DNA from 3 places in the Saccharothrix saharensis genome. Region 3 is predicted to be linked to each of the others. Evidence: riboswitches for the same ligand, from Rfam matches in the RefSeq annotation. Region 3 holds a riboswitch; each other region holds the start of a gene.
What was found. A riboswitch is a leader RNA that binds a small molecule or an ion and turns the genes downstream of it on or off. The one in region 3 is predicted to bind cobalamin.
Positions count from the first base shown of each region.

Region 1: another riboswitch for cobalamin. It lies ahead of cobN (cobaltochelatase subunit CobN); the one in region 3 lies ahead of FHX81_RS35720 (CbtB-domain containing protein).
Region 2: another riboswitch for cobalamin. It lies ahead of FHX81_RS01140 (prenyltransferase/squalene oxidase repeat-containing protein); the one in region 3 lies ahead of FHX81_RS35720 (CbtB-domain containing protein).

Region 1 covers NZ_VFPP01000001.1:2,290,503-2,294,045, forward strand. Annotated here, with positions in the region: gene cobN (cobaltochelatase subunit CobN) at 1-2,032, opposite strand, end outside; cobalamin riboswitch at 2,067-2,194, opposite strand; gene FHX81_RS09145 (hypothetical protein) at 2,206-3,216, shown strand; gene FHX81_RS09150 (precorrin-8X methylmutase) at 3,213-3,543, shown strand, end outside.
Region 2 covers NZ_VFPP01000001.1:376,054-379,596, reverse strand. Annotated here, with positions in the region: gene FHX81_RS01150 (DMT family transporter) at 1-369, opposite strand, end outside; gene FHX81_RS01145 (cytochrome P450) at 551-1,810, opposite strand; cobalamin riboswitch at 1,887-2,026, shown strand; gene FHX81_RS01140 (prenyltransferase/squalene oxidase repeat-containing protein) at 2,119-3,423, shown strand; gene FHX81_RS01135 (hypothetical protein) at 3,461-3,543, shown strand, end outside.
Region 3 covers NZ_VFPP01000001.1:7,834,456-7,837,998, forward strand. Annotated here, with positions in the region: gene FHX81_RS35705 (PAC2 family protein) at 1-200, opposite strand, end outside; gene FHX81_RS35710 (HAD family hydrolase) at 533-1,195, shown strand; gene FHX81_RS35715 (CbtA family protein) at 1,184-1,945, opposite strand; gene FHX81_RS35720 (CbtB-domain containing protein) at 1,957-2,142, opposite strand; cobalamin riboswitch at 2,174-2,357, opposite strand; gene FHX81_RS35725 ((2Fe-2S)-binding protein) at 2,407-3,072, opposite strand; gene FHX81_RS35730 (LysE family translocator) at 3,091-3,543, shown strand, end outside.

The DNA of each region.
Region 1 (3,543 bases), 5.5 Mb from region 3:
GCAGGATCGACAGCACCAGGTTGACCCTGGTCTCCCCGGTGGGCGCGACGCCCAGCACGTGCAGGCCGTCGCGGATCTGGACGTCCTTGACCTCGCACAGCCAGCCGTCGACGTGCAGGATCAGGTCGTCGAACCCGTCGTCCTGCGGCCGGTCGGAGATGCCCAGGTCGTGGTCGAGCTTGGCGGCCTGGATGAGGGTCCAGATCTGGGCCCGGATCGCCGGCAGCTTCGCCGGGTCCATCGCGGCGATGGTGCCGTGCTCGTCCAGCAGCTGCTCCAGCCGGGCGATGTCGCCGTAGCTGTCGGCCCGGGCCATCGGCGGCACGAGGTGGTCGACCAGGGTGGCGTGCGCCCGCCGCTTCGCCTGCGTGCCCTCACCGGGGTCGTTGACCAGGAACGGGTAGACCAGCGGCAGGTCGCCCAGCGCCGCGTCCGGCCCGCAGCCCGCCGACATGCCGACGGTCTTGCCGGGCAGCCACTCCAGGTTGCCGTGCTTGCCCACGTGCACCACGGCGTCGGCGCCGAACTCGTCCTCCAGCCACCGGTAGGCGGCCAGGTAGTGGTGGCTCGGCGGCAGGTCCGGGTCGTGGTAGATCGCGATCGGGTTCTCGCCGAAGCCGCGCGGCGGCTGCACCATGACCACGACGTTGCCCGAGCGCAGCGCGGCGAGCACGATCTCGCCGTCGGGGTCCTTCGACCGGTCCACGAACAGCTCGCCGGGCGCCTCGCCCCAGTGCCGCTCCATCTCGTGGCGGGTGTCCTCGGGCAGGGTGGCGTACCACGAGCGGTAGCGGGCCGCCGGCAACCGCACGGGGTTGCCCTCGAACTGCTCGGCGGTGAGCCAGTCGGCGTCCTGGCCGCCCGCGGCGATCAGCGCGTGGATCAGCGCGTCGCCGTCGAGGTCGGCCACGCCCGGCAGCTCGTCGCCGATGTCGTAGCCGCGCTCCCGCATCGCGGCCAGCAGCCGCACGACGCTGGCCGGCGTGTCCAGGCCGACCGCGTTGCCGATCCGCGAGTGCTTGGTCGGGTAGGCCGACAGCATCACCGCGATGCGCCGTTCGGCCGGCGGGATGTGCCGCAGCCTGCCGTGGCGCACGGCGATGCCCGCGACCCGGGCGGCGCGTTCGGGGTCGGCGACATACACGGTCAGGCCGTCCTCGTCGACCTCCTTGAACGAGAACGGCACCGTGATGATCCGGCCGTCGAACTCGGGGATCGCGACCTGGGTGGCGGTGTCCAACGGGGACAGTCCGTCGTCGTTCTCGTCCCACGCGGCGCGGCTGCTGGTCAGGCACAGGCCCTGGAGGACGGGGATGTCGAGGGCGGCCAGGGCGCCCACGTCCCACGCGTCGTCGTCGCCACCGGCGGACGCGGTGGCGGGCCTGGTCCCGCCCGCCGCGAGGACCGTGACGACCAGGGCGTCGGCTGTGCCCAGTTCGGCCAGCAGCTCGGCCTCCGCGGCACGCAGCGAGGCGCAGTAGATGGGCAGCGGGCGGCCGCCCTTGGCCACGATGGCGTCGCACAGGGCGTGCACGAACGCCGTGTTCCCGGCCACGTGGTGGGCGCGGTAGTACAGCACCGCGATGGTCGGCCCCTCGACCTCGTCCCGCCGCTCCAGCCGGCCCCAGGTGGGCGTCGGCTCCGGCGGCGCGAACCCGTGACCGGTGAGCAGCACCGTGTCGGACAGGAAGCGGTGGAGCTGGGCGAGGTTGTCCGCGCCGCCGTGCGCCAGGTACGCGTGCGCCTCGGCGCAGACACCGCCGGGCACGGTCGACAGCTCCATCAGCGGCGCGTCCGGGTTCTGCTCACCGCCCAGCACGACGACCGGCAGGCCGCGGGCGAGCAGCCAGTCCAGCCCCTCCTCCCACATCCGGCGACCGCCGAGGATGCGCACGACGACCAGCTCGGCGCCGTCCACCAGCGCCGGGAGGTCGTCCACGGCGGTGCGGGCGGGGTTGGCCAGGCGGTAGTCGGCGCCACTCGCGCGGGCGGACAGCAGGTCCGTGTCGGAGGTCGACAACAGCAGGATCACGTGCGGGCTCCATCCCTCGGGGGTCCTCGCCCCGGTCGTAGGGGACGGCGAGCGGAGTTCCTGACTCCCGGGCTCCCCCGGTCACAGTGGCGGGACCGCGCCGGATTCACACCGGCTTCCTCCTGCTGCTTCGCCGTTCGGAGGTCACCCTAACGGCAGTTAGCATCCAATCCATGCCCAGCGAGCGAGTTCGCCCGGACGCCTGCCCCGGAGCCGTCGACGTGCACCAGGCCGCCGACGGCGGGTTGGCGCGCGTGCGGGTGCCCGGCGGGACGTTGAGCGCGGCGCAGGTCGACGTGCTCCGGGGCGCCGCGATCGACCTGGGCGACGGCGTCCTGGAGTTGACCTCGCGGGCGAACCTGCAGATCAGGGGCTTGGCGCCGGGGGCGGAGCACGAGCTGGGCGCGCGGCTGCGCGACGCCGGCCTGCTGCCCTCGATGACGCACGAGCGGATGCGCAACATCATCGCCGCGCCGCTGGAGGACAACCAGGCGCTGGTCGACGCGATCGACGCCGCGTTGTGCCGGGTGCCGGAGCTGGCGTCCCTGCCCGGCCGGTTCCTGGTCACGGTGGGTGGCGCGGTCAGCGGCCTGGCGGGTGACATCGGGCTCGTCGGTGACGCGTTGTTCCTGGCAGGCCACGATTCAGGGCTGCGCGTGGCCGACCCGGTCGCGGCGGTGGTGACCGCCGCGCGGGTGTTCGGCGAGGTTCGCGGCGAGGCGTGGCGGCTGTCCGAAGTGGACGGCGGTGTGCGGAAGATCACGGCGGCGTTGGGCGTTCCGGGTGACGCCCGGATCGAACCGGGTGTGACGCCCGTCGCACCCGGCGTGCGCGGTCCGGTGGTCGTGGCGGGCGTGCCGCTGGGGCGCTGGGACGCCCGGCTGCTCGCCGGCGTGCCTGTGCGGCTGACGCCGTGGCGGAGCGTCGTGCTGCCCGCCGGTAGCGACACCGCGGGCCTGTTCACCTCGCCGGACTCGCCGTGGCACGGCGTCAGCGCGTGCACCGGCCGGCCGGGGTGCGCGAAGTCGTTGGCCGACGTGCGCGCCGACGCGGCCCGCTGGGTCGAGACCCGGACCGCGCCGGGCCGGGCGCACTGGTCGGGCTGCGGACGCCGGTGCGGGCGACCGGCGGGCGACGTGGTGGAGTTCGTCGCGACCGGCGACGCCTACGAGGAGATCAGGTGACCAGCTACGTCAAGGACGGCGCGGAGATCTACCGCCGTTCCTTCGCCACCATCCGCGCCGAGGCAGACCTGGCGCGGTTCCCGTCGGACGTGGCCCGGGTGGTGGTGCGGATGATCCACGCCTGCGGGATGGTCGACCTGGTGTCGGACGTCGACTTCTCGCCGCACGTGGTGCGCGACGCGCGGGCCGCGCTGCTGGCCGGCGCGCCGATCCTGTGCGACGCGCAGATGGTCGCGGCGGGCGTGACGCGGCGTCGGCTGCCCGCGGACAACGAGGTCGTGTGCGCGTTGGGCGACCCGCGCGTGCCGGGACTGGCGGCCGAGCTGG
Region 2 (3,543 bases), 7.5 Mb from region 3:
GCCGGCGAACCCGACGAGCAGGCCGAGCACCCGAACCGGCGTGACGGGACCGTCCGTGCCCAGGGCGAACCCGATGATCAGGGAGAACAGCGGGGTGGTCGCGTTGAGCACACCGGCCACACCGGAGTCGACGGTCTGCTGACCGACGGCGAACAGCAGGAACGGCAGGGCGTTGCAGAAGAACGCGGCGACCACGAGCCGCCCCCACAGCCGGCGCGGCAGCCGCTGGCCGTTCACCCGCGCCATCACCAGCAGCGTCACCGCACCGAGGGCGCAGCGGCCCACCGTGATCGACGTCGGCGACAGTCCGGTGAGGGCCAGCTCGATCCACAGGAACACCGAGCCCCACAGCAGGGCCAGCGCACCCATCCGCATCACGCCGCGTCCGATCACGGGACCACCGTCCCCCATGACCGACTTCAAGAAAAGTGAAACCCCATGACGACGCGTTAAGCAGCACTTCAAGATCCCGACCTGGATGCAGCACCCCCGCGAGAGTCCTACATCCAGGTCCCGTGAGTCCTACGTCCAGGACCCCTGAGTTCAACGCTCAGCGCGTGTGGACCAACAGCGAGTCGACCCCGTGCACGATGGACGCGGTCCGGAACGCCGGCCGCGCGTCGGCGAGCCGGAGGTTCGGGAACCGGCGCAGCAACGCCGGGTACGCGGCCCGCAGCTCCATCCGGGCCAGCTCCGCGCCGACGCACCGGTGCGCGCCGTGGCCGAACGCCAGGTGCGACGACGCCGCACGGCCCGCGTCGAAGTCGGACGCCTCCTCGCGGTTGGCCGCCGACAGCGACACCACCACCACGTCGCCTTCCTCGATCTGCTGCTCACCCACCCGCAACGCGTGCCGGGCGAACCGGGGGAACGCCACCTGCACCACGCTCAGGTGCCGCAGCAGCTCTTCCACCAACGGCGCGGCGGCCGCGTCGTCGTCACGCATCGCCGCCCGCGCGGCGTCGTCCTTCAGCAGCACGATCGCGCCCAGCGCGAGCATCGACGCCGTCGTGTCGAACCCGCCGGTCAGCACGCCGTCGGCCAACCCGGCCAGCTCCACGTCGCTCACGTCGTCGCCGTGCTGGCGGATGATCGAGCCGATCAGCCCGTCACCCGGCGACCGGCGCTCACGGCGCACGATCTCCTCCATGTAGGACAGCGACTCCGAGATCGCGCCCAACGCCTGACCGGCGCCGCCGAACAGGTCGAACCGCGCCGCCGCGAGCTCCTGGAACCGGTCACGGTCCTCATAGGGCACGCCGAGCAGCTCGCAGATCGTCAGCGACGGGATGGGCAGCGCGAACTCCTGGACCAGGTCGACCGGCCCGTCCGCGGCCTGCATGGCGTCGAGCCGTTCGGTGACGATCGCGTCGATGCGCGGCACGAGCCGCGACAGCCGGCGCATGGTGAACTCGGGCGTGAGCAGCTTGCGCAGCCGGGTGTGGTCGGGCGGGTCGGCGAAGCCGAGGCCACCGGGCGACTGCTCCAGCCGACCGACCGCCGCGCCCAGCCGCGCGTAGTCGTTACTGAACGCGCCTGTGTCGGAAAGCACCTTCTTCGCTTCGTCCTGACCGGTGACCAACCACACGCGCAAGCCGAACGGCACCGGGATCCGGTGCACCGCGCCGGCCTCCCGCATCCGCTCCAGCTCGGCGACCGGCACCACCCCGTCCCGCTTCAGCGGAACCAGCGCACGGTCCGGGAGCAGCGCGAACGCCCGCGAACCGATCTTGCCCAACACCCACCGCGTCGCCGAACGCCGTGCGACCCACGCCACCAAGCCGTCGCGCACGGACGCCAGAGTCGTCATCGAACACCCCTCTTCCCCAGATCGAATCGCCCGACGGTAACCGTACGTAGGGGTGAGCAGCATCGCGCCAGAGGCGGATTGACACGCCGGGGTCGGTGACAGACGATCGGCAATCGCGCGTGAAACGGGGGAAGCCGGTCGAAATCCGGCGCTGACCCGCAACGGTAGGTCCCGGCCGGGACGAGCCCGAACACCCGTCGCGCGTGCCACGCTCCCGACACCGTCGAGGTCAACGGGTCGGAGCCCGGGGGAAGTCGTTCACGGCTGTCCGGGGTCCGCCCGCGCCTCGCGCCCCGGAAAGGTCGACCATGTCGTTGAGACGGACCGCCGCTGTCCTCGCCGCCGCGGCGGTCGCCGCCCTCGTGTCGGCCCCCGCCGCCCAGAGCCGGGTGCCCGCGGGGCCGACGACCGACGTGGGCGACGCGGCCGCGGGCTGGCTGGCCCGGCAGCTCGTCGACGGCGACCACTTCGAGACCGTCCTCGACGGCGTCGCCTACCCCGACCACGGCCTCACGCTGGACGCGCTGTTCGCGTTCACGGCGGCGGGCGTCGCGTCCGACAGCTCCGACCGGGCCGCCGCCTGGCTCGCCGAGCCGGAGGTCCTCGCCGACTACCTCAGCTACGGCGACCCCGCCCAGTCCTTCGCGGGCGCGCACGCGAAGCTGGCGCTGGCCGCGCAGGTGCGCGGCCAGGACCCGACGGCGTTCGGCGGCGTCGACCTGATCGCCGGGCTCACCGCCTTGCAGGCGCCGAACGGACGGTTCCAGGACAAGTCGCAGTACGGCGACTACTCCAACGGCTTCACGCAGGCGTTCGCGGTCCTCGCGCTGGACCGGTGGCGGGGCGCGCCGAAGGCCGCGGTGGACTACCTGGCCGGCACGCAGTGCGGGGACGGCGGGTTCCCGCTGATCCTGGAGGCGACGCCGTGCGTGTCGCACGTGGACGCCACCGCGATGGTCGTGCAGGCGTTGCTGGCGGCGGACCGGACGGACCCGGCGGGCAAGGCGCTCGACTGGCTGCACGGCGTCCAGCAGGCGAGCGGCGGTTTCCTCGACGAGAAGGCGACCGGCGAGGGCAACGCCAACAGCACCGGTCTCGCGGCACAGGCGTTGCGCGCGGGCGGTCGGACGGCCGACGCCGACGAGGCCACCGCGTTCCTGCGGTCGTTGCAGGTCGACTGCTCGGCCCCGGAGGCCGCTCGCGGCGCGATCGCGTTCGACCGGACCGGGTTCACGCAGGCCACGTCGCTGCGGGCGAGCGCGCAGGGCGTGCTGGGCCTGGTCGGGGTGAACTTCGTGGACCTGACCGCGGACGGTGGCCGCTCCGGCGCGCCGGTGCTGGACTGCCCGGTCACCAGCACGTCGCCGACGTCGTCCACTTCGGACACGACGACGACGACGACCACCACCACCGCCGCGACGGCCACGTCCGACACCACCGCGACCAGCACCACGACGGCAGCGGCGGTGGTGGCCGTGACGAGCCGGCGCGACCCGCTCGCCCGCACCGGCGCCCAGGTCGGTCCGATGCTGTGGGTCGGCGCGTTGCTGCTGGTCGGTGGCGTGCTCGCGGTCGTGCTGGCGCGCCGGCGGGTCGCGGAGGCGCGGAAGTGACGGCACGGGTTCGCGGCGCCGCCCGGCCCGTCGCGTCGTGACGGGCCGGGTGCGGCGGGTCCTGGCGGCGTGCGCGGTCGCGGGGCTCGCGTCGATGTGCGCGCCGCCGACCGCGCGGGC
Region 3 (3,543 bases):
GTCACCTGGAAGTCGTAGTAGTCGTCCGGATCGATCTCCGCCAACGGCGTCGCGTCCCACGTGAGCTGCAGGTGCTCGATCGCCGTGCTGGCGGCGTCTCCTGCGTCGTTCCACCCCTCGAACGCGGCAACCATGATCGGGTTGTTGAGCGGTTCGCTGGGGTCGAAGGGGGTCTGGGCGGCCTGGTCCGGATCGGTCACGCGGCCAGACTACGACCACCGCCGCACACCCGACGCCGTAGGCTTGGCGCATGTCGGTTCGTGTTACGCGGCCTTCACCCGGCGCACCGGCCGACCACGTCCTCCTCGTGCACGGTACGAGGGGTGCGACACCCCGGCCCGTTGACTTCCTCCCGGATGTTTTCCCAGGCCGAGGAGGTGTGACGAGATCTTCGCCCGGTCGACTCGGGGCCGGGCCGCACGGTTGCCGCGGCCGGGGCGCGACGTCGTGGGGATCCGTTCACACCACTGCGGGATGATTACGCCGAACAGGTGACCCGCCCGGGACTCCCATGATCACTCGAAAGGTGCATATGACGGTCGACGCGGTGCTGTGGGACATGGACGGCACGCTGCTGGACTCCGAGAAGCTGTGGGACATCCCGCTCAACGAGTTCGTGGAGAAGCTGGGCGGGACGCTGTCGCTCGCGACCAGGCAGGCCATGGTCGGTTCGAGCACGGCCCGCACCATGGGGCTGCTGTTCGCCGAAGCGGGTGTCGTGCCGACCGACTCCGACCTCCTCGACGGCGCGGCGTGGATCAGCAGGCGCACCGAGGAGCTGTTCCGCGCGGGCCTGCCGTGGCGGCCGGGCGCTCGTGAGGCGTTGCGCGCCGTGTGCGACGCCGGTGTGCCGATGGCCCTGGTGACGTCGACCGAACGGCGGTTGACCGAGGTCGCGCTGGACACCATCGGCCGCGACCTGTTCGACGTCACGGTGTGCGGCGACGAGGTGGACCGCCGCAACAAGCCCCTGCCCGACCCGTACCTGAAGGCCGCCCGCCTGCTCGGCGTCGACCCCGTCCGGTGCGTCGCGGTCGAGGACTCGCCGACCGGCGTGGCGTCCGCCGTGGCGGCCGGCTGCACCGTGCTGGTCGTGCCGTGCGACGTGCCGGTGGAGCGGGGCGAGCGCCGCGTGTTCCGCGAGTCCCTGGTGGGGGTGCGGTGGGAGACGCTCGCCCCGCTGCTAGACCGCTGACGCCTCCGCCCGCCGCGTCGCCGGGTCGACCAGCAGGCCGAACACCACGCCGAGACCCAGCCACAACGTGGCGGTCTCGGCGAGCGAGGCCAGCCTGAACTCCCACAGCAGGCCGCCCGGCACGTCGGACGGCACGGTGTCCGGTGTCGCCGGGAACACGACCAGCAGCACGACCACCGCCGCCACCGCGGCCAGCGCCACCGCGGTCGCCCGGACCGGTGGCGACCACCGGCCCAGCCGGGAGGCCAGGGCGCTCGCCCCGACCGCGACCAGCAACCCGGCCGCGATCAGCCCGAGGTAGAGCACCGTGCGGTACTCCACCGTGTCCGCGGCACCCACCCCGGGCGGGTTGGCCGGGTACTTCACCGCGGGCAGCACCGCCGCCGCGCCGAACGCCGCCGCCGACAGCGCCACCGCCCGCACGAACGGCGCCTCGGTCGTGAACCAGCGCCGGGACCGTGCGTACGCCGTGGCGAACAGCGCGCCGACGGCCACGCCCACCACCACCGCGGCGAGCACACCGCCGACCACCTGCGTGCCGCGGCTGAACAGCTCGCCGTGCTCGTGACCGCCGCCGGGCTCGGCGGGCCGCGCCTGCTCGACGGCGAGCGCCGCCCGGATCGGCGCTTCGACCACCAGCACGCCGACCAGGCCCGCGAGCAGCCCGGACACCGCGCCCGCGCCGACACCGCGCGCCAGCAGACCCTTGTACGTCAGGCCCTTGTACGTCAGGCCCTCGTCCGTCGACACGGCCGCCGCGCCTAGTGGCACGGGACGCCGAGCGCGTGGCGCCCGTCGTGGAAGAACTCGTGCACGGTCTCGGCGGCGTGGCCGAGCGCGATGCCGTTCTCCTGCAGGACCAGCCAGGTCACCACCAGCGCGACCAGCGCGACGGCGTAGGCCCATCTGGGGATGGGGACGGGAAGGGAGTGCGCGGGGCTCGTCATGACGGCCTCCTCCATACCTCGTGGAAGGTCAACAACAACTCGTGCCGCAGCCGGTCTCCTGACTCCCGGATCGACGCCGTCCCCGCGTCTTCCCAGCCGCCGTGCGCGACCAGTGACGTTCTCGGCGGGTTGGCTCCCCGGTCACAGTGGCGAGGACCGCGCCGGATTCACACCGGCTTCCCGTCCACTGCGGCGCTGCGAACCGTAGATGTCGATCGCGGGCCGGCACAACCGACCAGACGAGTTGTCGTGCTCCTCACGCGGTCAGCGGCGGGGCGGGGTGGGTCGGGGCAGCGGGCAGTCGCCGCACGTGCCGCCGCCGTCGAGGCGGTAGTACAGGCAGCAGCTGCGCCGCCGGAACACCACCTCGCCGGGGAACGGGATGAACTCGCCGGTGCCCTTGAGCGGCGGGTCGGCGAACAGCTCGTCGGCCAGCACCGCGCAGTCGACGCCGCCGCGGCTGATCGTGCGCAACGCGCCCGCCACGTTCGACCCGGCGTTGCCCCAGAGCAGGCCGCGCGCCACCGGGGTGAGGCCGTGGACCGCCTCCACCACGGGCTCCAGCGACTCGCCGATGCCCACGCCCGCGACCGGTTCCTTCAGCCGGACCTGGAGCCCTTCCGGGGTGTAGCGCCACCACAGGTTGCCGGGCCGGATGTCGGGCGCGACCCCGTCGACCGCGCGTGCGGCGACGACCGGGCTCAGCACCCGCGCGGTGTAGCCGAGGAAGAACAGCGACGCGGCGACCCGCCGTTCCCCGGTGCGGTAGCGGGCGGCGATCCGGTCGAGGGCGTCGGGCAGCGCGGGGCCGCGGAACAGGGCTTCGCCGTCGTGCCAACTCTCGTCGGGCCGGCCGACGTCGAGGGCGAAGAACGGGCTGAGGCCGCGGATCTGCCGCAGGGTGGCCAGGACTCGGGCGAACTCGGACACGTGACCTAGTCTGCCGCCGTGGACGCACTGGGGTGGGGACTGGCCCTCGGCCTGGCCGCGAGCATCAGCCCGGGCCCGCTGTTGGTGCTGGTGGTGACGTCGGCGCTGCGCTCGGGCCGGCGGGCCGGCGCCCTGACCGCCTGCGCCCCGCTGCTCTCCGACGCCGTCGTGGTCGCCGTGACGCTGCTCCTGCTGGACCGCCTGCCCGCACGGGCGCTGGGCGTGCTGGGCGTCGTGGGCGCGGTGTTCGTCGTGTGGAGCGGCGTCCGAACCGTCCGCGACGCCCGCTCCGCCTCCCTGACCGCACCGCCCCCGCCGCCCGACCGCCACGCTTCGCAGGGGTCGCCGCCCAGGGGAACCCTTGCTGCGATTCCACCGAGGGGGTCCGACGATTCCGGCGCGCTCGCCCTGCGCCGTGCCGTGCTGGTGAACCTCCTCAGCCCGCACCCGTGGATCGCGTGGGCGACCGCG